Regions from separate parts of the Pantoea sp. SGAir0215 genome, predicted to be linked through region 2. Evidence: predicted binding sites of a transcription regulator. Region 2 holds the regulator's gene; the other holds the start of a gene.
The links. The regulator LexA, encoded in region 2, represses DNA repair genes until DNA is damaged. The targets are predictions, from matches to a motif close to TNCTGTATGTACATACAGNA.
Positions count from the first base shown of each region.

Region 1: the regulator LexA is predicted to act here: its motif matches at 6,836-6,855, upstream of C1N64_RS09485 (DNA translocase FtsK 4TM domain-containing protein).

Region 1 covers NZ_CP028031.1:1,999,361-2,008,368, forward strand. Annotated here, with positions in the region: gene infA (translation initiation factor IF-1) at 1-107, opposite strand, end outside; gene aat (leucyl/phenylalanyl-tRNA--protein transferase) at 452-1,144, opposite strand; gene cydC (heme ABC transporter ATP-binding protein/permease CydC) at 1,178-2,908, opposite strand; gene cydD (heme ABC transporter permease/ATP-binding protein CydD) at 2,908-4,674, opposite strand; gene trxB (thioredoxin-disulfide reductase) at 4,810-5,778, opposite strand; gene lrp (leucine-responsive transcriptional regulator Lrp) at 6,303-6,797, shown strand; gene C1N64_RS09485 (DNA translocase FtsK 4TM domain-containing protein) at 6,916-9,008, shown strand, end outside.
Region 2 covers NZ_CP028031.1:879,626-888,633, reverse strand. Annotated here, with positions in the region: gene dusA (tRNA dihydrouridine(20/20a) synthase DusA) at 1-372, opposite strand, end outside; gene C1N64_RS04240 (conjugal transfer protein TraF) at 472-1,743, opposite strand; gene zur (zinc uptake transcriptional repressor Zur) at 2,167-2,688, shown strand; gene C1N64_RS04230 (CsbD family protein) at 2,760-2,972, opposite strand; gene dinF (MATE family efflux transporter DinF) at 3,144-4,466, opposite strand; gene lexA (transcriptional repressor LexA) at 4,576-5,190, opposite strand; gene C1N64_RS04215 (diacylglycerol kinase) at 5,297-5,665, opposite strand; gene plsB (glycerol-3-phosphate 1-O-acyltransferase PlsB) at 5,794-8,220, shown strand; gene ubiA (4-hydroxybenzoate octaprenyltransferase) at 8,322-9,008, opposite strand, start outside.

The DNA.
Region 1 (9,008 bases), 1.1 Mb from region 2:
ATATGAGCGGTAACCACGTGTCCGTTCTCAAGTTCTACGCGGAACATGGTGTTAGGTAACGTATCCAGTACGGTACCTTGCATTTCAATATTGTCTTCTTTGGCCATCGAATCCTCTGGGTGTACTACCTTTCAGTTGAATCGGCAAGATAATGCCCAATTCAACAAGTTATGTAAAGAACCGTCGGCAATAAAGCCAACGCATCGCCGTGCTTCGCGTGTCAACGCGAGCATGTCGGTTAAATTCGGGTGTTTATGTGACGTCTGCGGGGGATTAGCGGGCTAAGAATCTGAATCAACCGGTAACACGCGCACGATTGAAACAGTTCCGAGAGTGCGATGAGATTCCCAGCCTGGCAATTCCGGCTTGAAAACCAAGCGCGGACGACATACCAAACCTGGCTATTATATCACTTAACCGACTTTATGTGTGCAAAACATCTACGCAACTTTTAAAAAAGGGTTTGATTACGCCAGCAGCCGCTGTCAACGGCCAGGGATGCCAGGTTTTTTACCTGCTCAAGGTAACGATCGCGTGCAATCTCAACCGCTCCCAGCGAAGCGGTATGGGGGTTAAGTATCTGACAATCCACTAACTGGCCCCCGTGCTTAATAAAATGCTGACAGAATACCAGTAAGGCCGTTTTTGACGCATTGGGTTGCAGGCTGAACATCGATTCGCCGCAAAAGATTTGTCCCAACGCCAGACCGTACATGCCACCTGCAAGGGTTTGATCGCGCCAGACTTCAATCGAATGCGCGTGGCCCAGTTCATAGAGCTTCTGCCAGGCGCGTTTCACTTCAAACGTAATCCATGTACCTTCTTCGCGGCCCAGGGCACAGCCGTCAACGACATCGCCAAAGGCCTCATTCATCGTCACCCGATAAGGTGACTGCTGATGAAACCGCTTCATACTGCGACTGAGATGGAACTGCGTCGGGAATAACACCGCTCGCGGATCGGGTGACCACCACAAAATCGGATCGCCGGGCGAGAACCAGGGAAAAATACCCTGCTGATAGGCACTCAGCAGGCGTGCAGGGGAGAGATCGCCGCCCATCGCCAGCAGGCCGTTCGGCTCGCGCAGCGCGGTTTCCGGTGGCGGAAAGCGCAACGACTCTTGTGACAGTTGAATCAGTCTCATCGCGGTAATGTACCTCTCAGCGTTTGCTCAGCACTATAGCGCAAAGCGCTGCTGGAAACGCCAGTAACGTCCACCTTTTGCGACTAATTCAGAATGATTTCCCTGCTCGACGATCTTACCGCTGTCCATAAGGCAAATTCGGTCCATTTGCGCCAGGCCGCGCAGACGATGCGTTACCATAATGACCGTTTTACCCGTGGTGATCTGCTGCAGAAGGGCGAGAATCTGCTGCTCGGTGGTGGCATCAAGTCCTTCAGTCGGCTCGTCCAGAAGCCATAAGTCGCCGTTGTGTAACATCGCCCGGGCGATGGCCAGGCGGCGTAGCTCTCCACCCGACAGCGGACGGCCGCCTTCACCCAGCCAGGCATTAAGCCCTTCTTCATTTTCCAGCAGGCCCTGAAGCCCGGTTTGCACCAGTGCATTTTCAAGCATTGCATCACTGGCGGTGGGGCAGGCCAGCAACAAATTGTCCCGTAGCGTCTGACTAAACACATGGACGCGCTGGGTGACTACGCTGATGCGCTGACGAAGTTGGGCTTCATCCCAGTCCGCAAGCGGTACGCTGTTCAATACGATTTCGCCCTGTTGCGCCTCCCAGGCGCGGGTGAGCAGCCCAAGCAAGGTGGACTTGCCGCAGCCTGTGGGGCCGAGAAGGGCAATACGTTCACCGGCTTTCATCGTCAGTGAAAACTGATCCAACACCTTTTCTGGTCGTCCCGGATAACGGAAATCCAGCGCGTCAATCCTGAGTTGCAGCGCACCGGCGGGAACCGTGCTTGTGGATGGAAAGAGGATGGCAGGCGACTGATCGATAACGTCATTGACGCGTTGTGCTGCCGTGATTACCTGAGACAGGGGCAAAAAGGCGCTCGCGATCGGCGCCAGTGCTTCAAAAGCTGCCAGGGCACAAAACACCACCAGGGCAATGAGCGGTCCGGGCAGTTGCTGCTGCGCAATGCTTGTTGCGCTCAGCCAGAGCAGGGCAGTAACAGTGAGGCCACTGCATAACAGCAGCAGACTTTGCGCCAGCGCCTGTAAACGCTCCTGCTGACGTTGTGCGTCCTGCCACTGCTGCTCATCTTCGTCCAGCCTGGCCCGCCAGCGGGTAGCGTTACCATACAGTGTCAGTTCTGCCTGTCCCGCCAGCCAGTGCATTAACTGCTCTCGCCAGCGCGATCGCTGCCGGGCAATCGCGATGCCGGTGGGCGCGCCCAGACGATAGAACAGCGGGGGAAAAAGGCAGAGCAGCGTAAGCAGAATGCCGCCCAGCACCAGCGCCAGGTGCAGATCAATCAGGCTGAGGCCGGCTGTTACCACGACGATAACGATAAACGCGCCCAGCAGCGGCGAGAGGACCCGCAAATAGAGATGATCCAGCGTATCCACATCACCAACAAAACGATTAAGCAGATCGGCCTGACGAAAGAGCGCGAGCTGGCCGGGAGAAAGCGCAATCAGGCGGCTAAACGTGAAGACGCGCAGATGCTGTAAAACCCGAAACGTTGCGTCGTGACTTACTAAGCGCTCAAAATACCGGGCGGCGGTACGGGTAATCGCTGCGCCGCGCACGCCAGCGGCGGGAAGCATATAGTTGAAACTGTACAGACCAGCCACACCGGCTACAGAAGAGGCGGCCAGAAACCAGCCCGACAACGTGAGCAAGCCGATACTGGCTAACAGCGTGACAATCGCCAGCACGATCCCTGACGTCAGGCGGAAGGGATGACGCAGCCATAGCCGCAGAAAGGGACGCAGAGCCGTCATCAGAAAATCTCCTGTTGCCGGTGTTGTAATAAATCACTGAACGGACCGGACGCAGTCAGCGTCTGCCAGTCGCCCTGCTGTACGATCTGACCGGCCTGCATTACCCAGATCGCATCCCATGTCTGAAGCAGATCAATTTGGTGGGTGATCATCAGTGTCGTCTGGCGCGTGGCCGCCTGATTTAATGCCTGCATCACATGATGTTCACTTTGACTGTCCAGGCTGGCAGCGGGCTCATCCAGTAACAATAACTGGGCGGGTTTATACAGCGCGCGGGCTACGGCAATGCGCTGTGCCTGACCGACCGATAAGTGATGACTGGCATCCCCCGGTTCGGTATCCAGTCCGGCAGGCAGTCGGGAAAGAAATTCATCGATCCCACATGATGCGATTAAGGCACTTAGCCGTGCGGGATCGTGCGGCGCATCCATGATGATATTGTCCCGTAACGTTGCGGCGGGTAGCTGGGGATTCTGGCCGACCCAGGCAAGATGCCGATGCCAGTCATGGCGTGCGATACGGTGAAGTTCAATACCGTTAACTTTCAGCGATCCCTGATAGGGTAAAAAGCCCAGCAGGGCATTTAACAGTGCGGTTTTGCCTGCACCGCTTTTGCCCACCAGCGCGACGCGCGTGCCTGTGCGCAGGGTGAAGGTGAGCGGGCCGCAGAGCCGATGGCCATTGGGCGCGTGCACCGTCAGATTTTCTGCCACCAGCTCTACTGGCGCCGTTGCGCTAAAGGCGTCGCTGGCGGATGCGTTTTCGGCCTCTGGCGTTTCCTGCATAAAGCGTTCAAGCGCATCGGCACCGCCAATTGCCTGCGCTTTAGCATGGTAGAATGTGCCCAAATCGCGCAGAGGCTGAAAAAATTCCGGGGCCAGAATCAGCACCAGGAAGCCGGCAAACAGCGTCACGCCGCGGCCATAATCACCAAAGTGCAGTTCGCCCAAATAGGAAAAGCCAAAATAAACGGCGACAACGGCGATGGACAGTGACGCAAAAAATTCCAGTACTGACGAAGAAAGAAAGGCCAGACGCAGAACCTCCATCGTCCGTTGACGGAAATCCGTCGTGGCGTCAGCAATCGCCTGTTTTTCGGCGTCTGCCCGATGAAACAGACGCAGGGTTTCCCGACCACGCAAGCGATCCAGAAAGTTGCCACTCAGGCGTGCGAGCGCCACAAAGTTACGGCGATTAGCCTCGGCCGCGCCCATGCCGACCAGGGCCATAAAAAGCGGGATCAACGGCGCGGTCGCGAACAGGATCAGACCTGCCGCCCAGTTTAACGGAAACAGGGTGAGCAATATGCAACAGGGAATGACCGCCGCCAGCGTCATCTGCGGCAAATAACGCGCGTAATAGGCCTGCATATCCTCGGTTTGCTCAAGCAGTAACGTTGCCCAACTGCCGGCGGGCTTGCCCTGTATCCAGGCCGGACCCAACGCTGCCAGACGATCCAGCACCTGTTTACGCAAAGCCTGACGGATGGCCTGCCCGGCACGAAATCCAGCCTGCTCCCGGGCATAATTCAGCGCGGCGCGCAGAACAAAGCACAGGATCAGAAGTGAAAATGAGGACAAAAGGGAGGCTGGAGAATGCCTGTCAATAATCAGCGCCTGCAGGAGCGACGCTAAAAGCCATGCCTGCATGATAATCAGAAGCGCGCCAGCGCAGCCCAGCAACGACGTAACGCGCAACCAGGGGCCAGCATGATGACACTGTTGACGAAGCCAACGAGTAAGATGCTGCTGACGCGATTTATTCATGCGAAACCCAATGTGGCAAAGACAAATGAAATGAGGCTGGTCCTCACACCCGGCGCCTGAATTTAGCATGGTGATAATAAAAAAGGCGACTGAAAAACAGTCGCCTCAAACAATTAAGATCAGGTTATTAACAACTTACTTATCGTTCTTAACCAATCCGTCAAGATAACGCTCTGCATCTAACGCAGCCATACAACCGGTACCGGCAGAGGTAATGGCCTGACGGTAGATATGGTCCATGACGTCACCCGCGGCAAACACGCCAGGGATACTGGTTTGCGTGGCATTACCATGCAGGCCGGACTGTACCTTGATGTAGCCGTTTTCCAGCGCCAGCTGACCATCGAAAATCGCCGTATTCGGGCTGTGTCCGATAGCAACAAACAGGCCGGCAACATCCAGCGTTTCGGTCTCTTCGGTATTCAGCGTTGAACGTAGCGTCAGGCCCGTCACGCCCATCTGATCGCCGACCACTTCTTCCAGCGTTCTGTGTGTATGCAACACGATATTGCCGTTGCTGACTTTTTCCATCAGGCGGTCAATAAGGATTTTCTCTGCGCGGAAGCTGTCGCGGCGGTGAATTAAATGCACTTCAGAGGCGATATTCGCCAGATAAAGTGCTTCTTCAACCGCGGTATTTCCGCCACCGATAACGGCGACTTTTTGGTTGCGGTAGAAGAAACCATCACAGGTCGCACAGGCCGAAACGCCTTTGCCTTTAAAAGCGTCTTCCGACGGTAAGCCCAGATAGCGTGCTGATGCACCCGTGGCAATAATCAGCGCATCGGCAGTATATTCGCCACTGTCACCGGTCAGACGGAAGGGACGGTTCTGCAGATCGACCGTATGAATATGATCGAAAATAATTTCCGTGTTAAATTTCTCGGCATGCTCATGCATACGTTCCATCAGCGAGGGACCTGTCAGATCATGCGGGTCGCCCGGCCAGTTTTCCACTTCCGTCGTGGTGGTCAGCTGACCGCCTTTTTCCAGCCCGGTAATCAGTACTGGATTCAAATTGGCGCGTGCAGCATAGACGGCCGCGGTATAACCTGCCGGACCAGAGCCCAAAATGAGCAACTTACTGTGTTTAGCCGTACTCATGCGTTCCTCAGTTTTATTCACCTGACATAACCTGCGATTGTAGGGAATATGCCGTAGCAATGACAACACTTGCGCACTTTTGTTAGCGATTGCTGCAAACGGCGTAGACGATGAATGGCTTTTTCGCCTGCCTCCTGTGCCAAAAGGGGGCAAAAATTCAGTTTACAGACCACCATCGCACGAAAATACTCATTTAAAAACAGTGACCCAGCGAAGTGTCTGGCATCTTGTCCTGAATTTAGACATTTTACTTTGACAATCGCCTGCGCATTTGCGAAAACAGTGTGAGAAGCGAATAACTTAGTCTGAACAAAACGGGTGTTGCCGCCGGGTTTTGGGCAGAGTACCGAACGAATTTTATCGTCTGATATTGGTCATGACGCATGCGGTGGACAGACAGCATGCGTCATACAAATAGGTACGAATGCGCTCAGACGCCGTTATTTCACTTCAAAAATGCCCCGAACAATGACCGTTTTCAGGGGATGGCAGGTAAAGGGAAGGAATGAAGAGAGACAATAATAATGGTAGATAATAAGAAACGCCCCGGTAAGGATCTCGACAGGATCGACAGAAACATTCTCAATGAATTGCAGAAAGACGGTCGCATCTCAAACGTGGAACTTTCCAAACGTGTAGGATTATCTCCTACACCTTGTCTTGAGCGTGTACGCCGTCTTGAACGCCAGGGATTCATCCTTGGCTATACTGCGCAACTCAACCCTCACTACCTGGATGCTTCATTACTGGTATTTGTTGAGATTACTCTGAATCGTGGCGCACCTGATGTGTTTGAGCAATTTAACGCCGCTGTGCAAAAACTTGAGGAAACTCAAGAGTGTCACCTGGTTTCTGGTGATTTCGACTACCTGCTTAAAACGCGCGTGCCTGATATGTCCGCTTACCGCAAGCTGCTGGGTGAAACCTTGCTGCGCCTGCCAGGCGTAAACGACACGCGTACTTATGTGGTGATGGAAGAGGTCAAACAGAGCAATCGTCTGGTGATCAAAACGCGCTGATGCGTGGCAGGTGCAAAGCCTGGGAAATTTCGGTACACTCCTGTGAATACATACAGGACCAGCGTCGGGTGAGCCCGACGCTGTTGTTTCTTACTTTACAGGCACCTGGAGAGATCTCTTGAGCCAGGAATACACAGAAGATAAAGACGTTTCGTTACAGTCGCTGAGCAGCGGACGCCGTCTGCTGGAAGCGTTACTTATTTTGGTGGCATTGTTCGCCATCTACCTGATGGTTTCCCTGGTCAGCTTTAATCCTTCCGATCCGAGCTGGTCGCAAACGGCCTGGCATGAACCTATCCATAACATGGGTGGCACAGTCGGCGCATGGCTGGCTGATACGTTGCTTTTCATCTTTGGTGTGATGGCCTATGCCATTCCGCCGGTCATACTGGGGCTGTGCTGGATAGCGTTTCGCCAGCGGGATAACCAGGATTATGTGGACTACTTTGCCATTGGTTTACGCTTAATCGGTGTCCTGGCCCTGGTCGTCACCACCTGTGGGATGGCCGCGCTCAACGCGGACGACATCTGGTATTTCGCTTCCGGAGGCGTCATTGGCAGCCTCGTCAGTAATGCCATTTCACCCTGGTTCAGTCCGGCAGGTGGCACACTGACTTTGCTCTGCATCTGGGCCGCAGGGATCACGCTGTATACGGGCTGGTCATGGTTAACCATTGCGGAAAGAATCGGTGGCGTGGTCATGGGCGTGCTGACATTCGCCAGCAACCGCTCACGTCATGATGAACCCTGGCATGAAGAGGACGAAGCAGACGATTATCACGAGAGCGCGCCCGTCCTTCATGCTCAGACGGACGACGACGATGACGTATTGCTAACCGCGCCGCGTAAGGCGCAGCCCGATCTGGATGCGCATGATCCACTGTTAGCCAGGGCCGCCACCGCCACCCGCGCCGCTGTTGCGGCCACAGCCGAAGTATCTGCGACCACGACACCGACGGCAACCGCTCAGGCTACTGCCACAGCACCTGCGCAGCCTGCTGCCGCAACAATGGCGGCAACGCCTGTCAGTGCGCCATCAGCTTCACCTGAGCCTGAACAGGTTGCAGCGACGCCTGAACCTGTTTCGCCTGTTGCGGCATCGCCTCATCCTGCCCCGGTGATGACGCACATTGCACCGCGCGAGCCGGTGTCACAGGAGAAGCCTCTCACTGAACCGCCGCGCTACCGCTTTGAGTTACCGGACGATGCACCGGCGGCTGCCCCGCACTTTACCGCTTATGAGGATGACGAACCCAAAATGGGGAACTGGCGTGAAGCTACGTCGGCAGCCTCGCTGAACAGCGCTGCCGTCGCCGGTGCTGCGGCAACCGCAGCATCGTCAGCATCCTCACCGCTGTTTGAACCTGTCCCTGAAACGGTGTCGAATCCACAGGTGAAACAGGGGATTGGTCCGGCGCTGCCGCGGCCTAATCCGGTTAAACTGCCTACCCGACGTGAGCTGGCCTCGTACGGTATTAAACTGCCTTCACAGCGTATGGCGGAAGAAAAAGCCAAACGTGCTGAACTGCCGTCATCACAACCTACGAAAGAAGATACGTCACTCACTGACTGGTCAGCAGAGGAGCAGGATGCGCTGCAACAGGCAGAGTTGCGTCAGGCGTTCCAGTCAGAGCAGCAGCAACGCTATGGCGAAAGCTGGCAGCAGGACGACGCGCACGAGGACGATGAGCTGGCATTGCAGCAGGCCTCGCTGGCGCGTCAGTTCGCACAGCAGCAGCAACAGCGCTATGAAACGGTGCCTGAAGACAATGCACCCGTTTTCAATCTGGATACGTCAGCGGCCTTCGATTTCTCCCCAATGAAGGACCTGGTCGACGATGGCCCTGTCGAGCCGCTGTTCACCATTGCAGCATCGCCGGACGTCAGCGAGGTCGCGCCACAACATGAGCCCTGGCAGCACGTTCAGGCTGCACCAGAACAGCCTGCGGCTCAGCGTGTAGAATCGGCCCAGACCTTTGCGGCCGATCATTTTGCCGCGCCTGCGCAGCAGCCGGAGCCGGTCACGGAGGCGAAGCCATCCGTGCATGACAGCCTGATTCACCCCTTCCTGATGCGTCACGAGCAGCCACTGGAAAAACCTTCTACACCCTTACCGTCACTCGATCTCCTGACCGCGCCGCCGGAAGAGGAAGAACCGGTTGATATGTTCGCCCTTGAGCAGACAGCAAGACTGGTTGAAGCGCGTCTGGG
Region 2 (9,008 bases):
CATCGCTTTAATGCCGTCAGCGACCAGCCCGGCTTCCGCCATCAGGCAGGCGCCAAAGCGGCCATTCTGAACACGATCTGACGGGCAACCCACATTGAGGTTAACTTCATCGTAACCGCGCTGTTCAGCCAGCGCTGCACACTGCGCCAGTGCAGCCGGATCGCTGCCGCCCAGTTGTAACGCGACCGGGTGCTCCTCTTCACTAAAGGCCAGATAATCGCCTTTACCGTGAATAATGGCACCCGTGGTGACCATTTCGGTATACAGAAGCGTATCGCCGGTCAGCAGACGATGGAAATAGCGACAGTGACGATCTGTCCAGTCGAGCATGGGGGCAACAGAGAAGCGTTGGGAGGAAAAAGTGTCGGTCATGAAGCGCAGTCGATCCGGTGGTTAACAGTGATGATATTCTGCGCAAGGATAGCATAAGGGCGGCCGACAAGGTATCGCCCGCCCGTTAATGGCACGGAATCAGAGGTTAAATCCGAGTTGCGCCATGGCACCCCAGGTATTGTTTTGCCCCACCGAGCCTGCCAGATCCAGATGCACAGAATTGTTGAACGGTGACAGCCCAAAGCCTGCGGTCGCCACATTTTCGTCGTTGGAACGCATATCTGCGCGATAACCGGCACGTAACTGCAACCAGTCCAGTACGCGATATTCCGCGCCCACGCCTGCATACTGGCTGTTTTCCTGAGATTTGAAACGGTGCGTTTCGGTCAGGTCAACATCGCCTGTCAGCGTTACCGGCCCTTTATCCCAGGCTAAACCCGCCGTCACTAATGGACGGATTTCATAGGTATCCTGATAGCCATTCACCTCTTTGGTTTGCAGGTCACGTGATACCAGGTTCTGTCCGGTCACGCCTAATGTCCAGTTTTCTGCGAATACCGTCGCCAGGCCGGCGTCAACGTTGAACCCGCTTTCGGTGCTGCGGTAGCGGCCATCCCGTAAATCGTTTTTATCGTAGTTATACACGCTGGCGGAATAGTTATACAGCCAGGTCTTTTGCAGCTTAGGCGTCACACCAATCGACACCGGATGGCCGGCAATCGTGAACTCATGGGCAACGGCGATACCATAATCGGTATTTAGCGCAGCCAGCCCGTTCGCGCTGGAGCCCAGCAAGTTTTGTACATTAGGCAGACCAAATACACCGCCAGGAATACCGGCAAACGTTCCGTCAGCCACGCCTTGTAAAATAACGATATCGCCTTCTTTTACATTCGCGCGGACATGCGCCGTACCATAGGCTTTGGTGACAAAGGCAAAAGGCAGCGTTTCATTCGGAACGGTGACTGCAATCGCGACACCTGCTGTCGCGTTGGCTTTGTTACCGCGTAAATCTCTGAGCGTATTGGCCAGATCTCCTGACGCAGCCTGAATCTCAGGAATACGGCGCAGCAGCTCTAATGTCGAGGCATTATCAAACAGATCCTGATAGCGATTTACCGTATCAGTGATGTTATCGATCTTATCGACCATCTTGTCTTTATCAGTAATTTGCGCGCCCGCACTGGGAAAGATGATGCTGACGTTGTCATCGGGTTTTGCTTTGGTCATTAACGCCGGGTTAGCTAAAACGGCAGACCCGTAGGTAGAGGACGCCACGCCCGTTCCCCCCATTGCATCGTTACGGGCATCGTACCAGGTTCCCGCGGCCAGCGCGGATGATGAAAAAACCAGAGCATTAAACACTGCAGGGAAAACCAGAACGGAACGTGGGACGGTTAATTTTGCCATTTGCTTATCATCACCTGAAAAATTGCCGTTAAAACATTAACGACCGAATAGTTTGTTAGCCCCATTGTGGAGGATGGCTAACGCTTTATTGCTGTGAATTCAGAGTAAATAGTGGCGCAATTCCATTGATTGATTATTTTTCGATCCGTTATGTCTGGTTACCGTCCAAAAAGCGTTAACAGAAGGAGGCCGGGACCAGCACTTTATTAAGAACTTTTAAACATTAGTTCTTAACTCAGTGAGATGTAAAGCAAAAGGAAAAAATATTTACAAACATTCTGACATATATTGGCATCGCAGACGGGCGCAAAGTCGTAAGGAACAGATAAGCACGGATAAAGGGAGGAGGTGCAGACAGGCAAGGTGCATCGTACGTATCATTAATGTGATAAGATAACATCACCTGTCAAACGGAGAAATTCCATGTCAACCATGACGCCAGAGCAAATCATGACCCAGGCTGAGAAACTGTGTTTACAGCGCGGTGTACGCCTGACGACCCAGCGCGCAGAGGTCCTGCGGTTGATGGCCGGACAGCCAGGATCGATCAGTGCTTATGACCTGCTTGATCAGTTGCGTGTCAGTGAGCCCCAGGCCAAGCCTCCTACCGTCTACCGTGCGCTGGATTTTCTTCTTGAGCAGGGTTTTATCCACCGCGTCGAGTCCAATAACAGCTATGTGATGTGTCACCATTTCGACGCACCCGCCCATACATCGGTGATGCTGGTCTGCGATCGCTGTGCAGTGGTCACGGAAAAGCAGGCGCAGGGCGCAGAAAAAATCATCGCATCGCTGGCGCAAGAGGCAAGCTTTGTCCTACGGCATAGCGTGATAGAGGCGCACGGGTTATGTGAAAACTGTGCGGAAGTTGAAGCCTGTGAACAGCATGAACATTGTGATCATGACCATCAGGCTGACGGGAAGAAACGCAGTAAACGAAGTTAATTGCACATCCTTGTGCGGTCTGGCCGGCATGAGCGTACCGGCCCGGGTAGGAGCATCCCTGAATAACGTGATTACCAGCGGTAATCCTTGTTGTGACCTTCCCAGTCCGTTACTTCTTTCTCCGCCTGATCTTTCGCGTAGCCGTAACGTTCCTGAATTTTGCCGACCAGCTGATCGCGTTTACCTTCAATGACTTGCATGTCATCATCGGTCAGCTTGCCCCATTTCTCTTTCATTTTTCCTTTGAACTGTTTCCAGTTACCACTCGCTTCGTCTTTATTCATTGCAGACCTCCACGTCATCCTTCGATTTCGCTTTATTTTGCCATCAGGCAAAATTACGATATAAAGCGCTGTTTAATAGCGCCATTCAAAGATAATTGTAGTAGCTAATTTCAGTTTTGCCGGAAAAAATGAAAATTTTATGTATCCTGCGTCATATTTCAGGCAAGTTGCTCAGGCGCTAAACCAGGTGCCATTGCGCCAGTGCCTGCGCCAGACCAGCCAAAGTGACAGGCCGCGAAGCGCCAGAAAAACGGCTATCGCCAGCCATAGACCGTGATTACCGATAAAAGGCACGGTTAACAGCGTCAGGAAATAGCCCAGTGCGGCAATCGCCATACTGTTGCGCATTTCTCTTCCGCGGGTCGCACCAATAAACATGCCATCCAGCAGATAGCACCAGACGCCAACCAGCGGCATGACAACCTGCCACGGCAGAAAGCGGTCAGCCGCCTGTTGAAGTGCGGGAATCGATGTCAGGAGAGCCACGATCTGATAGCCACAAACAGCATAGACCAGGGAGAAAAACAGCGCGACTGACAGGGCCTGACGGCAGGCAGCAATCCATACCAGTTGCAACCTGCTGCCGTCTTTTGCGCCGTGTGCCTCACCAGCAAAGGCTTCGACGGCGTAAGCAAAGCCATCCAGCGCATAGGCGGTAAACGTCATGAACATCAGCAGGATGGCATTTACCGCCACCACATCAGGTCCGATACGCGTTCCCAGCACGGTCAGAGAGGCAAAGCAAAGCTGTAACAGTAAGGTACGCAGCAGGATATCGCGATTCAGGCGCAGCAGGCGGTGGATATCGCCACGCCAGCTATGGACCAGACTGTGCAGCGTGATACCACGCAGCGCCAGCACGCGCCAGACCATAAGTGCCCCGACCAGCAACGTCGCATATTCCGCGATAGCCGTCGCGGCTGCAGCCCCGGCTACGCCCCAGTGCAGCCCCAGCACTAGCCAGAGGTCCAGCAGAATATTGATAACGTTGCCCACCACCAGCAGGATGACCGGCGCTCTGGCATACTGTACGCCCAGCAGCCAGCCCAGAATCACCAGGTTAGCCAGCATGGCGGGCGCACTGAGCCAGCGAATATGGATAAACAGCGCAGCCTGCTCAAGCACGGCGGCCTCTCCGCCGATAAAGCGGGTTGCTAATGCCGTAACAGGATGACGCAGGGCAATAAACAGGCTGCCGGCCAGTAAGGCAATGATCAGGGGCTGTGCCAATGCGCGCGCCAGCGCCGTTTTATCGCCCGCGCCAAACGCCTGAGCCGTCAGGCCTGTCGTGCTCATACGCAGAAAAAGCAGCAGCATGAAGATGAAACTGGTAACGGTCGTCCCGACCGCAACGCCGCCCAGATAAACCGGGCTGTCGAGATGGCCAATAACGGCTGTATCGACTAAGCCGAGCAGAGGAACGGTGATATTTGACAGGATCATGGGCAGCGCCAGCCGCCACAGTTTTTTATCGGTAGCTGTCAGGAAGCGCATGTAACGTCCGTGCAATGCGCCGCTGGTGTTACAGATGAACCCACAGCGGCAAAACAGGGGCAGACTGGGTAACGTCAAGGTTGACGTAAAGAGCCAACCTTAGGAGGATTTATAACCACTCACCGTTACGTACGATGCCAACCGCCAGACCTTCAACCGTCAGCGACTGCGCACGTGTATCGACAATGATAGGCTCAAAATCCGTATTTTCAGGTAACAGATGCACCACTGATCCCTGTTTTTTCCAGCGCTTCACAGTGACTTCGTCGTCAATGCGCGCTACCACCACCTGACCATTACGCACTTCCTGCGTTTTATGCACGGCCAGCAAATCACCATCCATGATGCCAATGTCTTTCATTGACATGCCGCTAACGCGCAGCAGGAAATCGGCAGAGGGCTTGAACATGTCTGGATCCACTTTGTAGTGGGTTTCGATATGTTCCTGGGCCAGCAACGGCTCACCCGCCGCAACGCGCCCAATGAGTGGCAGGCCATCTGAAGGTTCTTCTTCCATTAACAAACGGATACCGCGGGACGCACCAGAGACGATTTCAATCACGCCTTTACGCGACAGCGCTTTCAGATGCTCTTCTGCCGCGTTAGGTGAGCGGAAGCCCAGTTGCGCAGCAATTTCTGCACGCGTAGGCGGCATGCCCGTTTGATTAATGTGGTCGCGAATCAAGTCGTAGACCTGTTGCTGCCTGCTGGTTAATGCTTTCATCCCGCCCCCTGGTTGTTTATACAGTCGCTGTGAGTATATACAGGTATTGGTGAAATGGAAACCAAAAGTCAGGCCAAAATCAGTAATTTGACGGGAGATGGAATGCTTATCGCAAATGCGACCAAAGTAGCGTTCCCCAAACGAACAGGGCCAGTACTATTGCCAGCAAAACAGCGGCCGATCCCATATCTTTGGCACGGCCGGCAAGAGGGTGACGTTCCTGCCCTGTGCGGTCCACCACCGCTTCGATGGCGCTGTTCAGAACTTCAACAATCATCACCAGCATGACCGCGCCAATCATCAGGATGCGCGAAATAGTATCGACATCCAGCCAGCAGGCCAGGATAATTGCCGCCAGTGAAATTACGGCTTCCTGGCGGAAGGCAGCTTCATGCTGCCAGGCGGCGCGAAGACCTTGCCATGAGTAGCCAGCCGCTTTCACAATCCGGGTAATGCCGGTGACATTATTTGTCATGATAAAGGAACTCTTTTCAAAGGATTGACGTCAATACCGGGCAGCGCACAATTGTCGCTGTCACAGATTTTTGCTGCGCGTTCTGATATGCTTGCGCCGCTTTGCTAACAAGAGGCTTCATGTTGTCTATGTCAGGTTGGCGTAAAATTTTTTATAAATTGCTGAACTTACCCCTTTCATTTCTGGTAAAGAGTAAGGCCATTCCGGCTGATCCCGTCTCCGAACATGGGCTGGATCCTACCCGGCCTATTATGTATGTCCTGCCTTATGATTCAAAGGCCGATCTCCTGACTTTACGCGCGCAGTGCATCCGGCACGATCTGCCTGATCCGCTTATTCCGCTGGAGATAGACGGCGCCCTGTTGCCGCGTCATGTTTTTATTAATGACGGTCCGCGTGTGTTCCCCTATTTTGTGCCCAGCCTTGAATCGGTCAAAATCTTCCACGAATATCTTGATCTGCACCGCAGCAACCCTGAACTTGATGTTCAGATGTTACCGGTTTCAGTCATGTTTGGCCGTGCGCCGGGTCGGGAAGTCCAGGGCGACGATCATCCGCCTCATTTGCGGCTCCTTAACGGCATTCAAAAATTCTTTGCCGTTCTCTGGCATGGCCGCGACAGTTTTGTGCGTTTTTCGCCCACGGTCTCCCTGCGTCGTATGGCGACCGAACACGGTACCGACAAGTCGATTGCGCAGAAGCTGGCTCGCGTAGCGCGCATCCATTTTGCCCGTCAGCGCCTGGCTGCGGTGGGACCGCGCCTGCCGGCTCGCCAGGATTTATTCAATCGCCTGTTGCAGTCGAAGGCGATTGAAAAAGCTGTGGAAGACGAGGCGCGTAGCAAGAAAATCTCCCATGAGAAAGCGCAGCAAAACGCCATTGAAATGATGGAAGAAATTGCGGCCAACTTTTCCTACGAAGCGATTCGTATCACCGACCGCGTGATGGGCTGGCTCTGGAGCCGACTCTATCAGGGGATCAACGTTAACGGCGGTGAGCGGGTACGTCAGCTGGCGCAGGACGGCCATGAAATTGTTTATGTGCCTTGCCACCGCAGCCATATGGACTACCTGCTACTGTCTTATGTGCTGTATCACCAGGGCCTGGTTCCGCCACATATTGCCGCAGGGATTAACCTGAACTTCTGGCCTGCCGGGCCGATTTTCCGTCGTCTGGGTGCCTTCTTTATTCGTCGTACCTTTAAAGGCAACAAGCTCTATTCAACCGTGTTCCGTGAATACCTTGGCGAGCTCTTTACCCGCGGCTATTCCGTCGAGTATTTCGTGGAAGGTGGACGCTCACGTACCGGCCGACTGCTGGATCCGAAAACCGGCACCCTCTCTATGACGCTGCAGGCCATGCTGCGCGGCGGCACGCGACCTATCACGTTAGTGCCCATTTACATCGGTTATGAACATGTAATGGAAGTGGGTACCTACGCTAAAGAGCTACGCGGTGCGGCAAAAGAGAAAGAAGGCTTTATGCAGATGGTGCGCGGCCTGCGTAAGCTGCGCAACCTGGGCCAGGGTTATGTGAACTTTGGTGAGCCGTTGCCGCTGATCAACTATCTGAACAAGCGCGTACCGGAATGGCGTGAGTCTATCGATCCCATTGAAGCGCAACGTCCGGGCTGGTTAACGCCAACGGCCAATGATATCGCCGCCACCATCATGGTACGTATTAATGAAGCCGGTGCCGCGAACGCCATGAACCTGTGCGTAACGGCACTGCTCGCTTCCCGCCAGCGTTCACTGACCCGTGAACAGCTGATTGAGCAGCTGGAGTGCTATACCCAGTTATTACGTAATGTGCCCTACTCGCCGGATGCCACTTTGCCTGACATGTCTGCGGAAGCGTTGCTGGATCACGCGCTGAGTATGAACAAGTTTGAGAGTGAGAAGGACAGTATCGGCGACATCATTATTCTGCCGCGCGAGCAGGCGGTACTGATGACCTATTACCGGAATAACATCCACCATATGCTGGTGATGCCCTCTCTGATTGCGGCCATCATCCAGCAGCACCGTAACCTGGGCGAAGCCGAACTGCTGCGCCAGGTCAGCCTGATTTACCCCATGCTGAAGAGCGAGCTGTTCCTGCGCTGGGGCAACGACCAGCTGCCGCAGCTGCTGGCTGACTTATGCCAGGAGCTGGCGCGCCAGGGACTGATTACCGTTGAGGCAGGTCTGCTGTCGTTCAACACGGCACGTTACCGTACGCTGCAGTTGCTGGCTGCCGGTGTACGTGAAACGCTGCAACGTTACGCCATCACCTTCTCGATTCTCAGCGCCAAGCCCACCATCAACCGCGGCACGCTGGAAAAAGAGAGCCGCACGCTGGCCCAGCGCCTGAGCGTACTGCATGGCATCAATGCGCCTGAGTTTTTCGATAAAGCGGTGTTCTCTACACTGGTACTGACCCTGCGCGATGAAGGCTATATCAGCGACAGTGGCGATGCGGATGTGGCGCAGACGCTGGCGACCTGGCACATTCTGGCAGAACTGGTCACCAGCGATGTCCGTATGACCATCGAGAGCGCCGTTGCACACAGCTAACGTGCTGGCATGACAAAAAAGGCGACCTGACTGGTCGCCTTTTTTATTGCTTACTGAACCTCACACTGTGCATCGCACTGGCGCTACGTTCGGTGCCTGCCCTATAACAGGTTTGAGAACGGCGGAGTATTCATTAACACGCCGAGAAACAGCACCAGCCCTACATAATTGTTATTCAGAAACGCCTGGAAACAGGCCTGACGCGCGCGCTTTGCGATCAGTTTTTGCTGATAAACAAATAAACCGCCCGCCAGTAACAGCGTCCAGTAAAACGCCCCATTCAGATGCAGCCGTGTCCCTACCAGCGCCATCAGCCCCAGCGTCGCCAGTTGCAGCAGTCCGATAATCAATTTGTCGTACTGGCCAAACAGAATGGCTGTGGACTTCACGCCAATCTTCAGGTCGTCCTCGCGATCCACCATGGCATATTGCGTATCGTAGGCCACCGTCCAGCAAATGTTGGCGAGAAAGACCAGCCAGCAAACCAGAGGTAAGGACTCACTAACCGCGGCCCAGGCCATGGGAATTGCCCAGCCAAATGCGGCGCCAAGGACTACCTGCGGCAAATGCGTATAGCGCTTCATAAAAGGATAAACCCAGGCAAGCGCCAGCCCGACAACAGAAAGCATAATCGTCATCAGGTTCATGCTCAGTACCAGGCCAAACGCGATCAGCCCCAGTACCACAAACAGCATTTTGGCCTCTTTCGCCGTGACAGCACCGCTGGCCAGTGGCCGGAGCTTTGTGCGTTCCACATGGCCGTCGACTTTACGGTCAGCATAATCGTT